3 regions of the Pseudobacillus badius genome follow, and region 1 is predicted to be linked to each of the others. Evidence: riboswitches for the same ligand, from Rfam matches in the RefSeq annotation. Region 1 holds a riboswitch; each other region holds the start of a gene.
The links. Region 1 has a riboswitch for cyclic di-GMP ahead of B1A98_RS03345 (hypothetical protein). Riboswitches for the same ligand answer to the same signal wherever they lie in the genome.
Positions count from the first base shown of each region.

Region 2: another riboswitch for cyclic di-GMP. It lies ahead of B1A98_RS20260 (hypothetical protein); the one in region 1 lies ahead of B1A98_RS03345 (hypothetical protein).
Region 3: another riboswitch for cyclic di-GMP. It lies ahead of B1A98_RS15405 (hypothetical protein); the one in region 1 lies ahead of B1A98_RS03345 (hypothetical protein).

Region 1 is NZ_MWMM01000002.1:69,334-73,952, forward strand. Features, by position in the region: gene B1A98_RS03330 (immunity 22 family protein) at 1-293, opposite strand, end outside; gene B1A98_RS20950 (hypothetical protein) at 649-1,083, opposite strand; gene B1A98_RS03340 (hypothetical protein) at 1,227-1,445, opposite strand; gene B1A98_RS03345 (hypothetical protein) at 1,707-2,018, opposite strand; cyclic di-GMP riboswitch class I at 2,063-2,148, opposite strand; gene B1A98_RS03350 (methyl-accepting chemotaxis protein) at 2,316-3,125, opposite strand; cyclic di-GMP riboswitch class I at 3,146-3,232, opposite strand; gene B1A98_RS03355 (GNAT family N-acetyltransferase) at 3,519-4,049, shown strand; gene B1A98_RS03360 (Lrp/AsnC family transcriptional regulator) at 4,206-4,619, opposite strand, start outside.
Region 2 is NZ_MWMM01000031.1:1,903-6,521, forward strand. Features, by position in the region: gene B1A98_RS19515 (hypothetical protein) at 478-1,467, opposite strand; gene B1A98_RS19520 (glycosyltransferase family 2 protein) at 1,464-2,696, opposite strand; gene B1A98_RS20260 (hypothetical protein) at 2,689-3,456, opposite strand; cyclic di-GMP riboswitch class II at 3,505-3,588, opposite strand; gene B1A98_RS19525 (hypothetical protein) at 4,444-4,619, shown strand, end outside.
Region 3 is NZ_MWMM01000011.1:70,275-74,893, forward strand. Features, by position in the region: gene xerS (tyrosine recombinase XerS) at 1-274, shown strand, start outside; gene B1A98_RS15400 (glycerol dehydrogenase) at 411-1,514, opposite strand; gene B1A98_RS15405 (hypothetical protein) at 1,762-2,325, opposite strand; cyclic di-GMP riboswitch class I at 2,351-2,435, opposite strand; gene B1A98_RS15410 (mandelate racemase/muconate lactonizing enzyme family protein) at 2,721-3,827, opposite strand; gene B1A98_RS15415 (M20 metallopeptidase family protein) at 3,878-4,619, opposite strand, start outside.

The DNA.
Region 1 (4,619 bases):
ATAAAGCTATTGACGCCATCGTTCAAAGTTTCCCCTTGCAGCTCAGTAAAACCAGGAATCACGGCATCATCGTATGAACACCCCTCTAGCAGCGCCGCAAGATGATTGATTGTCTCTTCAAAAAACTCAGCTTCCATAAAATCCTCATCATAATAAGCAAGTTGAACATCTTCTTCAAATTCCGACGGAACAGCGTCTCCATCTTCATTATAAGAGATGAGAAGATACTGCTGAAGGTCAGCATTTGTTTTAAACGTCCCTGTCCAGAGTGATACATACCCGTCTCGTTCCATCTAATCCCCCTCCTACAGCTATTTTTGTCTTGCTTAACCCCCTGATCAACCACTTATGTTTCTCTTCTCCATCGAATACCTGCTGAACTATTTTATTTAAAAATGGGTTCCGGGAAATTGAGGGATGACTGTTTTTATCCAAACGCATTCAGTGAACAAGGCAGAAGAGTGAAAAGCACCCGCTTGGAATAAGGCCAAAATTTCAGGAGGCCTTTCAGCATTATTTGTGGAGCTTATGTTTGCCGCGAAACCCTTCTTTTAGTTGAATTATATCAAAATAACTAGTAAGATAGACTTACAAATATAGTTATTCGAAGAGGGATTCCCATGATTTCTGATACTGAATTGTCAATTTTTATAAAAGAGTTAGGCGAATTGATAGATGATTATTATCGATGCCCAGAAGAATCTTTAAAGGAAGAAATTTATCAAGACATCTTGCTCCTGGGAACTGCCATCTCTGCCGAGGATGAAAACTGTTCGTAATCCGCTTCGCCTCAACGCTCGCTTTCAGTTTTTCAATTCCATTAACCAGCCGTCTCGATATTCCCCCCTCATGAAGTTCATGTTTAGGAAACACTCGAATTGTTTTAAAACTGCACGTTTCATAGCACCTTAAAGCTATTGTAGTCCCCGGTGGCGGATAAAACCGAATATATCCGATTTCCTTACCTTTCAATTCTGCCATGCGCTTCACCTCCTCAAAGGCGTAAAAAACTTCATTGTCAAAAGAATGGTTCCGCCCTTTATAAAACTCCAGAACGCGTGGATTTGAAAGCCATTTCGCCAAAAGATGTTTATCCTCCTCTGCTAATGGCCTCACGTTTAATATACCCTTGAAAAACACCTCCAAGCTGTATTGTATGCTCCAATACAGCTTGGAGGTGTTCGATTTATCCCGTTATCAAAGACTATTCTAAAAAAGCAGCGGCTTTATCCTTTAATCAACGGAATCGCTTTCAAGTATTCTTTCATTTCTGCTGCCAAGCATTCTATTTTTGAGCCGTTACTCAATGTAAACGTCAGCTGACCGTCTTTTCCGGGGTCTATTCCCGTCACCCTAATTCCCTTCTTTTTGCATGTAAGCTCTACCTCGTGTTCAAACAAAAAATGATCCAATTGCTCATACGTTTTTATTTGCTTTAAATCCATATTTTCATCCCTCCGCAGGACTATTTCTTCATCAACTTTAGAAATTCCTGCTAATTTTTCTTTTTCATTGCCATCCTTACTAGTAAAATATACTTATAAAAAAGAGAGTCCAATCTAATAGGCAATAAAACAAGTCCCTCTCACATGAGAGGGACTTCCTGTCTGCTTATAAAGCTCGCTTGACCACATGCACCTGAGCGTTCAGTTTTCATTAATTGAAACCTTTTATATAACGGATCGATCAAAGTTCCAGCTTATCAATCAACAGGGTTCATCCTTGAGCAGCCCCTTCAGCTTTTGCTCGGCCGCTTCAAAATCTGTAGATAAGCCGACTAAGAAACGAATGATCTCATTCTGCTCGGACATTTGTCTTAATGAAAAAAAGACGGCTGGTTTATTGACTTTAAGAACAGTCATTAACTCAGTAGTCGGAAGAATAGAACAAGATCTTGTCCTGACAAATGACCGTAAGAAAACAATGAAATCAAACGCTGAGTCAGGGGTATCCGGACTAGTTTCCATTAAGGCATAAAATTTTTTAATGCTGCTTTTTAATTCTTCGTCTTGCATCATGAGTCCCTACCTTTAACGTATAGTTACCAAATAGGGAATTCCTATCTGGCAGCCCGGCTATCTTAGTGTTGTCCACCTTAGACCCGCAGCTTTGCGTCCTTATCTTTCAATAAGTTTGCCTTTTTCCCTATAATTATCGGTTTTAAGAAAATATTCTTAATACAAAAGACTCATTTTTGGCCGAATCATTAAAAAATTCTTCGTTATACGTTTCGCGGGCACGGCTTCAAGTTGTTATCTTCATTCCAAACAGGCTAAGAGCTCCCCTTTTTCTCCATCTGTTTTGATTTCAGAAGTTTATTTAGCAACATCCTCAAATTCTCTAATCCTCTTATTGAATTCAGATTGGGTTCTCATAATGGTTTGTTGCAAATCATCCGTTATTTTGCTAACCTTTTCTACTTCTTTTGTTATGTTCTCTATATTTAAATCCACATTTTTAATTGCCTGATCCACATTGCCGGCTAGTTTCCGCACTTCATCAGCCACTACCTTAAAGCCTCTCCCATGTTCTCCCACGCGGGCAGCTTCAATAGCGGCATTTAGTGCCAGCATATTCGTTTGCGAAGAAACATTGCGTATAATTTTAGAGATTTCACTTATTAATTTTGTTTGCTCTTTTAACGACTCAACTGCTTGTATTTTTTCATTAGAATTCGCTACCACTATATTGACCAATTCTGCCGGCATCTCTTTTAATTGGGCAATAATCTTTTTCGTGCTCTTTTCACGGTCTGTAATATCGGTAGCCATTTTAAGCACTGCCTCTACTTTGCCTTGTTCATTCAGGATGGGAATATAAGTGGCTTCGAGCCAAATGATATTTTTTCCCTTCCCAATCCTTTCAATTTTTTCTTGGAACTTCACTCCTCTTCTCAGGTTATTCCATAGTTCTTCATATTTTCCGCTGTTCCTGAACTCAACTGTACAAAATTGCTTGTGCTGCATGTTTTTCATCTCATCCACTGTATAGCCTAAAGTTTTAGCAAAATTTTCGTTTACCCAGATAACCTCTCTGTTTAAATTAAACTCTATCATTGCTAAATTTGATTCTAATGCTGCCAAAACCATGGCTTGATCCAATAATTGCGTGCTTGTGTTAATCATTTGTTCCTCCCTCTCATGTTAGAGGCAGCCCAGCCGTCCTAATCCATTTGATTTTAGACCCGTCGGCTTTGCGTCCTAACCTTTCGATTAGTTTGCTTTTCACATTCTTAAAATTGGCACAGCGATAATCAAGTCAGTTAACTTTCTCTTAATAAGTACGACAGCCTTCTGTCAGCTAAAATGATAGAAGGCTAGTTACTGTCATTATACTTGAAATGAAGAAAGGCGACATAAACTTCCATTGAAACCTTTTCGAACTTTCTGGATGCATGTATATGACTAACCATTCAAAAGCTGTATAATAATGGTGAATCCGAAAACAGAAGGGACTGAACTATGCGCAGATATCAATATTTTTAACTCATCCAAAAAACTCAACTGGAGGTAAAAGTATTGATTAAAAATTTGTATACCCAAAGGCTGCACTTAAGAAAAATGACTGTCGCGGATTCATCCAGCTTGTTTGACATATGGTCTGATCCTGATGTGACGAGGTTTATGAATATCGATCGCTTCACAAATGAAGACCAAGCAAAAGAAATCATCACTTACCTGGATGCATTGTCTAAAGATAACCAAGCGATTCGTTTCTCAATCATTGAATTGACATCTAATCGCATTATCGGTTCATGCGGATATAATTCCCTCGATTTTCAGAACGCCAAGGCCGAGATCGGCTACGATATAGCGAAAGCGCACTGGGGGAATGGATATGCGCCCGAAGCTATCTTATCCCTGGTAGAGTATGCATTCAACTCTTTGAACCTTCATAGAATTGAAGCAAAAGTAGAGCCGGAAAACCTAAACTCTATTAAAGTGCTGGAAAAGCTCAACTTTACCTTCGAGGGGACTTTAAGACAATGCGAAAAAGTAAAAGAAACGTTTATTGATCTCAGCGTGTATTCCCGGCTTAAAACAGACTAAATGTTGATTTATTTTGCCGCATTTCTATGACATTAAAAGGTTAGGCTGAAACGATCGTCTGCGACAGCCGGCGGGTATCTGTCTTTTAAAGACATAGACATCCGCCGGCTTTATGCTTTTTGTCCCTTTCTTCCCTCTCACAGAACGGGGCATCCATCAATCCGCTTCAAAACTTGCATGAGTTTGGACTTTTGAAAAAATAAAATGCGTGACCGTTTGCGCAAGCGGGCTGACACTATCTATGAACTCTTCCGCTTCAGCAAAAGTTTTAAAATGCATTTTCAGCATATAACAAGCATCCCCCGCCACCCGGTAACAAAACTCTACATTTGGAACCTTCGCTATCAAACGTTTAAAAGAGTCATAGTCGCCGTTTTTCACTGTGGCCTCGATGATGCATTGTATAGGCAAGCCTAGTTTCGCATAATCCACCTCTACTGTATATTTTTTAATTAGCCCAAACGACTCCATTTGCCTTACTCTTTCCGTTACGGATGGAGAAGATAAATTTACTCTCCTCCCCAGCTCGCTCATTGATAAGCGGCTATTATGATAAAGTTCATTTATTAT
Region 2 (4,619 bases), on a different contig from region 1:
TGATCACTACATTATTTCACTTATCCAATCGTATATTACATCGACCAAAAAGTCTGATTTGCTTTTAAAAGAAAGTAAAAAACTGCTTCTATACAAATCGTGACAAGGAGTGGTTCAAGCGAATATGCCGAATGGATTCTAAACCGCTCTCTTCCAGTTGGTCAGATTAGCGACCGGTGGTATTTGTTTCATAGCCTAATAAAAAGAGTGATTTTTTATTTTTATAAAAAGAATGGCTGTAACCCTTTAATTTTAAACAACTTTAATAGCCTTCCATCAGTTGAATGATGGAAGGCTATTAAAGTTAATAAGGTAACATTAGATGATTTTATTCTTTAGTGATAGCCCCTATTCATGGGTGTAGACTTCCCTGTCGTTACAGCGACAGAGGTTAGTAATGTGCGTTTCTCACGAGGGTTCTCTTTTTTCTCATCAGAAGCTTTTCTGCTGATTCGTTACTCTATCTTAGACTGTTTTTTATTGCGTTTTTTTAGTTTCGTAAAGGATATAATCGAAAAAGTGCGCTTCTTTTAAAATACCGTTCTTAACCAGCTGGGTGGATCGCTCGTGAACTTCTTCAGCAAGCTGTCCATCACCTGTTGTGCGAAAATATTCTTCTAAGTAAGCGTAGACAGCAAGGGATTCATATTCCACTGCAGGTTCAGCTGTCTTTCTGAAATACTGCCCCGCAATACGACCTTCTGCTTTCCACTCTTCTATAATCCATTTATGAAAAGCCCGGGACGGTTCATGCACGTTTTCCCGATTGATTGCTATAAGCAGTTGGTCAATCATATGGATTTTCGCCCCATAACTGTACGTTCTTTTGGTCAGATCATAATACTCTGGAAAGAACACCTTCTTTTCATCAAGAGAAGTTAAAATTTCCTTGGATGGAACGGTTTTTTTTAATACATAAAAAAAGTCAGGCGTTAAATAGCTTAGAGTCACCCGTCGTGCTGACTCATTATATGCCCAATCTACATAATCAACATAAATTCCATCTGCAGTTTGTTGTCGCTCAATTGTTCGGGCCAGCTTATTCGCCAGCTCAGCATATTCATTCTCTCCAAACTGGGAGGCCCCTTTTCGAAGTGCTGCAATAATACGTACATCATCAATAAGTGCATTGGTATTTGCATTTTCCTTTAACACCCAGCTAATATACAAAGCGTTTTCTTTTTTTACAAAGAAATGATTTTTCAGCTGTTGCACCAGTACATTAAATGTCTTTTGATCATCGATAAGCAGCAAATAATTCATATACAAACCTATACTTTCCGATAAATATTGCGAATGAGGATTATTGGGATAAGCATAAATAAGATGATCGTCGTCTGTATATGTTTTCTTTATATATTTTTGCACGTCATTGTCCTCTGCACTCTGCCATACTACTGCAGCTGCCAAACCAATCAGGCACAACGAAACAGCGAGAACAACTGTTATGACAGCCTTTTTCATCATCTGCCGCCTTTCTGTTTAAATCGAGTTGTTTTGTCCCAAGCAATTGTCGTGCCGCGCAGCCGGTTAACGGTATACGAGAAGGCACTCCGAATGAGTAGGACCAAAAACAGCTGTGCGTACGTAAAATACATAATTAAAATAAATATAACATTGATAAATGATACATTACGGTCAATAACAATAGCGCTCAGCAATTGTGCTGTGTAAATGATATAACTCATAAACCAAAGCATTAAAAGTGGTGCTGCAATATGCGGCAGTTCCATTCCGAGCAGGCTCATAACAAAGAAAGTATCTGAAAAAGCCAGCAATACGACAAAGATAAGGTACGTCAGCAAATGCTGAATCGTTAAAATAAATGTTTTGCCTTTCCAATGAATAAGTTCACGGAAAGACTTTTCAAGCAAATATAAGTTTCCTGTCAGCCAGCGAGTCCGCTGTCTGATAAAAACAGAAATTTTTTCAGGTTCCTGTTCCCATGTTCGTGATTCAGGTACTACAGGAAGCACCCAGCCTGCTGCCGTTATCCGGATCGTCAACTCCGCATCTTCTGCCAGTGCATATGAATCGTAATAACCAAGCTCCTCCAGTACTGAACGACGAAGCAGCATGTTGGTGCCAGCCAAAGAACCTAGTTTAAAAAGAGCCCATCGGCCGCATTGCATAAGAAGCTGGAATACTTGAAACTCCAAGCTGATCATTCGTGTTAAATAGTTTTTCTCTGAATTTATGGTTTTTACATAGCCAACCGCACCCGCTGCGTTTTTGGTTGTTTCTGCTACTTCCATTAGTTTTTGAAGTGCATCCGGTTCTGGCTGATTATCAGCATCATAAACAATAAAGTATTCCGACTCAGAAATGCTTAATCCATAATTCAATACACGTGACTTTCCCTTTGGTTCCCCTTCCGGCACAGTGATGTAATGAATATGTGAAAAGAGATCAGAAAAGCTTTTGGCTATCTCTGCTGTTTCATCACGGGACTGATCATCCAGTAAGTAAATGTCAAGCTTACCTGGATAATGAAGCCGGGCCATAGCACTCATTGTCTGTGCTAGTACAACCCCTTCGTTATGAGCCGGAATCAATACAGCTGTACTCGGATAATACTCCAGCCGGCCAGGCAGTTGATGACGAATACGATACCACAATCCCCCGATCGTAGTTAGTGAATAATACATGAGCAACAGCCAGAAAAAAAGCATGATCACCATTAAAATACTACTCATCTGTTTTCTCCTCAAGAGACTCAGCTGCCTGCTGTACGTTATCAATCAGTTGTTCTTTAAAAAGAAAGGGCTGCTTCGTTTTATTAAAAATAGTATTTGCTCGTTCAATCATCCGCTTTTTTACAATCTCTACACCTTGTCTATTTGTATTTTGAAGTAGAACCATTACTGAAGAGGGAGAGGATGTGACGATATCATATTCCACTCTAATTGAATGAAGTGCGAGTTTCTCCAATGTTTCGCGAACACTCTGTTTTGTGTAGTCGCTTATGGGTAAAAAACAAAGCTGCAACAGCCACGCCTGTTCGTTGCGGCGTTCTGTCCCTTTAAGAATTATTTTCGCCTGATCTAAAAATTCATGGTTCGTTAAAATGTTAGAATGAGGCATATACTTCTCAAGAGCTTTGACCTTTGCGATTAAATCGCGATTTTTAGTCCCAATTGATTTAATATAATACAAGAGAATCCAATATAAGAGTAAGAAGGTTGTTACAAGCAAGTGAAGAAACATAAAAGAAATCTGCTGATCTTCTGAATTATGTCTCCAAAAAGCAATGCCAGTCAAAAAAGCGCCAAACCCGATTGTTACAGTAATTGCATATAAAAAAAGAAATTTTTCATGCAAAAGAGCCATCACAACAAGAGAAATAGCAATCAAACCTAAAGCTTCCGTGTAAAACGGAAAAGAGTTGGATAAGATAGCAACAAGACATGCCATCATACCAACCATCATAATAGAAACTGTGGAAGAATTGATCATATTTGTAACCTTCTCCTTTTGTAAAATGGACACAAAAAAACCGTCCACAAAAATTAAGGACGGTTGCGCCACTCGCTCCCAATCTACCAGGCGCCCAAATAAGGTAAATTGTTCCTAGCATCCACTTTTTATATTAAAAAATAAAGGTTATGTGGTCAACATTAATTGTCAATAAATTGATCATATTTTTTTATGATATATCTTGAGACGTTATACCTTCTTAAGAGCTGTCTATCTTTCTTACAAGGAGATTATGGAAGTATCAAATAAATTAGCACTATAAAAACTGTAGATCCTTAACTTATTTTAAGAGTATCACTAGAAAATAGAGGAAGGATTTTCCCTAATGTTCAAGAATTTACAAGTATGAAAAACAGTCTGGAATCCTGTAGTGTATGCTGACCCTAATGGTAAAGCGGCTGCAGCAGTAGTAATTTATTTTATACCCGGAATAGGAGAAATGGCATTACTGGCAACTTGAGCTGTTGTATTAGATGGAGTAATATACACAGCAGACTCATGGCTTTCTAAAAAAGTTGCGGAAAAAGCTGCTAAAATAATCCTGAAAAATTGAAAGAAGAATTAGGTACAGGATTTGCTCTGGAAAAAATGTTTTGGTCTTGTGGATATCATATTTTATTAGATGAAAAGAAAATAATCGTGGTAGATCCAGGAAATTCAGAAGAATAATTATTGCTGTATTAGTTCAAGATCAACACATAAAGTGTCATGTTGCTTGGATTGACTTTGTTTTTATATGCTTTAATATATGGAGGGTTATTAGCCTGATTGGAATTTAATATGTAGACAAGGGTCGCCTTAAGGCGGTTCTTTTTCTTAAGGAAATGTTTATTTTTAGTATACCCTAGAGAAACATCCGGAAATGTAGTAATATCAAGGAGTTGGAGTGTTTCCTATGGGTTGTTTCCTAACTATTTTAAAAAAAGAGCATGAAAATAACCAATGTGTAAACATGGAGGGTAACGTATGAGATTTATCGTAAAAGCCTTTGATAGTGAAGGCTCGGAAATGGAATTTGAAAACACAGCTATTGGAGAAGAAAAAGAAGTGAGCTTTGAGAATGAAGAAGCAGCTAAAGCCTTCATTGAGGGAATCAAAATTAGTTTGCCCAATACCTGGCAATATCGAATTATTCCAAAAGA
Region 3 (4,619 bases), on a different contig from region 1:
AGGCAAAGGAGAGCCTCTTTCTGTCCGGGCTGTTCAGCTCCTGGTCAAGAAGTATACGAAAGCTTTTACAAAAAACAAATCGCTGGCTCCTCATAAGCTCCGCCACACGTATGCGACAAAGTTAATGGAAGAGACAAATGATATTCATTTGTTAATGAGGCAGCTTGGGCACACATCTACTACGACAGCCGCCCTTTATTCTAACCCGGAGCAGGAAAAAGCCAAACAGGCCGCCCGCCTGCTTGATAACAGGCGAAGCAAGAACACAGATTGAGAAAAAAGCTGTTCTCCCCCTGATGAAAGCGTTCATTGAAATAGCAAGCGACCGGTTAGGATGACAACCGTTAAAACTTTAAAAAGGGCGCTTTCCTTATCTAAAGGAAAGCGCCCCATTCAATATTTATAATAGGTTAATCCTGATAATATTCTGCTAATGCGTTTGCAGCGACGATGGCTTGATAGACATCCGCAGGCGTGACTGGGTGCGGCATATTCCCCATCGTGTCTCCTTCAGCACATGCAAGTTCTGCTACTTTGCGCCATTCTTCTTCTCTGAATTCATCCAGACCCAGGTCTTTTAATGTTAAAGGCAGCCCAACTTCTTTAATAAAGTGGATGACTGTTTCTATTTCTTCTTTTGGTGCATCTTCTAAAACAAGCTGCGTTAATAAACCAAACACCACTTTTTCACCGTGTTGTGCATGGTGGAGCGATGGAACTGCAGTCATTCCATTATGAATAGCGTGTGCAGCAGCTAAGCCGCCAGCTTCAGCGCCAACACCGCTTAAGTAAATAGTGGCTTCAATTGTATTTTCAACAGCGGGCGTAGATACTCCGTTATCAACGGCAATTTTAGCTTGAAGGCCGTACTCCAGTATCGTGTCATAGCACATTTTTGCTAAGCCTAATCCAGAAAGAGACGGTTTCAAATTAACCAGGTTGTCCCCGTTTTTGCGGTAACATGCCCGTGCTTCGAAATAAGTAGCAAGCGCATCACCGATGCCAGCTACGAAGAAACGGGTCGGCGCCGCTGCTAAAATGGCGGTATCCGCTAATACAACGTCCGGATTGGACGGTAAAAATAAGTAGCGGTCAAATGAACCATCTGTATTGTAAATAACAGAAAGGGCTGTACACGGTGCGTCTGTTGAAGCGATTGTCGGGAAAATGACTACGGGCAAATGCTCGTAGTAGGCAGCTGCTTTCGCCGTATCTAATGTTTTTCCGCCGCCGATGCCGACGATTACATTTGCGCCAGAGCTTCTCACTGCTTCCCGGTGCCGGTCAATTTCTTCCTGGGTAATTTCTAAATTAAACTTAGCAAATTCACTCTTATGCCCTGCCTCTTCAAAGGATTGGCTGGCTTCTTGACTGGCGCGCTCAAGAATGAATTCATCACAAATGACATAAGCGTGGTCCCCGTATGTTTTTGTATATGTACATAATTCCTTCAACAGGTGCTGCCCTACGATAAATTTCTTGGGGGATGTAATAGACTTTACTGATTTTGACATTTAAAACAATCTCCTTTAGTTGGATTTTTCAGCTTATTATTTGCTGTAAACAATTTAATTATAGCTAATTTAGCGCCGATTTGCTTCTAAATTGCCTGTCAAATGTCACGATGAAGGTCTATGTTTTGGGTATATATACCTGTTTTTCATTTCGCTTTAATGAAAAATCATATATTTTTGCTCTTTCCGCACTAATAAACAAAAAAGAGGCTGCACGGGGCAGCCTCTTTTTTGTTATACATCGATATTATGAAACCTTTGTTTCTTCTGGTGCAGGAGTTTTATCTTCTTCTTTAGGAGTTTCTGTTTTTAGTGCTGTTGCTTGCTCGACAAGTGATTTTAAGCGTTTGATCTCGTCGTTAGCCAATTTTTGCAGCTCTTGAGATTTCGCTGTTAACGCTTCATAATCAGCCTTATTCTTTTTATCTTTTTTCTTAGATGCAGCGATTTGTTTGTCGATCGCGCGTAATTTATTGATTTCAGCTTTTAGTTTTCCAGCATAGCTGTTGTACTTTTTATTTGCAATTGCTTTTGTTAATGCAGCCTCAGCTTGTCCTTCTTGGTTCACGCCAAAGTCAGCATTTATCGCTTTTGTGATTTTGTTAATTGCTGCTTCAGAAGCGTTTAAGCGCTTTTCAATGGCTTTTCCTTGCTGTGATTTAATTACCGCTTTTTTCTTTTGCTCTTTTTTCTTCACTGCTTGTGTTTTTGCCTTCTCTGGCTCCTGAGCACTTACTAAAGAAACCGATGATGTAACTAGCGTAAACGCCAATAAACTTGCTGCTGCTTTTGAATACCAATTCTTTTTCATTCCCATACTTCCTCCTCAATTGGGTAACGGTAGCTGGCTAGCCTGGATCGCGATCTGTAGCCCCTATAGCTTTGTGACATCAGGTTTCCCTGACTGTACCACGGCTTCATCATACAACAAAATTTTTAGCGGAAAAAGCAGTTTTTATCAAATTTTGAAGTTTTAACATATGTATAATTTGCGTAATATTTAAGGGATGATTGCCCTTTTTCTAAGATATTCCGCTATAGAGATTTTACGGTAATAAAAGGAGTATTTATCCTTGGGAAAGATCTCTTTCTGCTTATCTTTAGAAAATTCCAATAAAAAAGCCGGCAGCCAGTATACGTTTAATCGGTTCACTGGCTGCCGGCTTTTTATTTCTATAGATAAAATATGTCTCTGTTTGTAAGAAATTATTGAATATAACAAGAAAAACGTGTAATACTTTTGAGATATTCCTCGTCTACTTCCAAGCCCAGGCCTGGCGCATCGCTAAGTTGAATCACGTCCCCGTCGTAAGTTACAGCGGCAACGTCCCGTGAAAACATGAGCGGTCCCACCATTTCATTGGTTTCAATGATGGATCTGCTCATAGCCAGGTGCGCACCAGCCATGGTGCCGATGGCTGATTCCACCATGGACCCGACTTGGCAAGGCATTTCTGCCGCTTCAGCTAAATTGGCTAAGGCTAGAGCCGGATAGATTCCGCCCGATTTCATCAATTTGATGTTCAGCATATCCGCCGCCCGCATGCCGATGACATTCACTAAGTCTTGAATATTATGAACCCCTTCGTCCACCATCACTTTCTGCGGGGAAACCGCCCGAATTTCTTTAAGAGATCTTAAATCATGGGCCTTTACCGGCTGCTCGTACCAATCCACATTGCAGTCAGCTGTTTCACGAATCACTTTTAGTGTATCAATTCTGTTCCATCCTTGGTTGGCGTCCACGCGAAGCTGAGTCACCTCGCCAATGGCTTGTCTTACAGCTTGAATCCGCTGAATATCCATCGTCGCATTTGTGCCTACTTTAATCTTAATGTTTCGGAACCCTGCTTCCACATAACGTTGGGCGTCCGCTGCCATTTCCTCGGGTTCTTTAATGCTAATGACTTGAGGAACTTGCAATTCTTCGTGCGCTTTTCCGCCAATTAACTGATAAACCGGCTGCCCGGTGATTTTTCCCATTAAATCGTACAAGGCGATGTCCAGCGCTGCTTTGGCTGAAGGAACACCGTCGATTTTGCCGTTAAACTTTTTGTGAATGCGGTCAATGGCAAAGGGGCTTTCATTAATAAGCAGCGGAGCCAGTTCGTGCTGGATAACCTGATAGGTGCTTTCCCATGTTTCCCCTGTCACATTTTGGTCAGGCACTGCTTCTCCCCAGCCGATTACTCCCTCGTCTGTTTCGAGTTTGGTAATAATGGTCGGCATATCATCTAGTTGAACATATGAAATAATAAAAGGTTCCTTCAGCAGCAAGCGTGCCGCAAACACTTCCACTTTTTTAATCTTCATGAGCTTTTCCGTCCTTCCGCTTACAGCTCCTCATCAAGAGGAGTTGTTGATCACTGGTAATGCTTAATAATTTCAATAAATAATTGAATGGCATCAGGAAATACCTCTTCATCAAGGTCGAATCTTGGATGGTGATGCGGGTAGCGGCTTTTTTCGCCGCCGATGCCTACGAAGATAAAGGCACCCGGTCTTTCTTGTAAATAAAAAGAAAAATCTTCGCCGCCCATGACAGGGTCGATTGCCTCGAATGTTTCCCTGCCGAATTGTTCGGCGATGATGGACTCGACAAATCGGGCTTGCCCCGGATCATTGATGACAGGCGGTGTGCCAAGAATAAATTCCACTGTTCCTTTGGCGCCAAACGCCTGGCAAATTCCCTCTGTTAAGTTCACCATATTTGTTTGAATCGTATGGATCGCCTCGGGTGTCAGCGCCCGGATTGTCCCGATTAATTTGGCAGTGTCCGGGATAATGTTATAATTCGTTCCTGCTTGAATTTGCCCCACGGTAATTACTCCTGCATCAATCGGATTTAAGCGCCGGCTAATGATGCTTTGAAAGGATTGAATTACATGGGTAGCAATATAAATAGGATCAATCGTTTCGTGTGGCATCGATCCGTGGCCGCCGGAGCCTTGAATGGTTATCTCAAAATCGTCAATAGAAGCCATCATCGGACCGTTTGTTAAGCCGATTTTTCCTTTTTCAAGCCCTTGCCATAAATGAATGCCGAAGATGGCATCTACTCTCTCTAAAACGCCTTGTTGAATCAGGCGATCGGCTCCGCTGGGG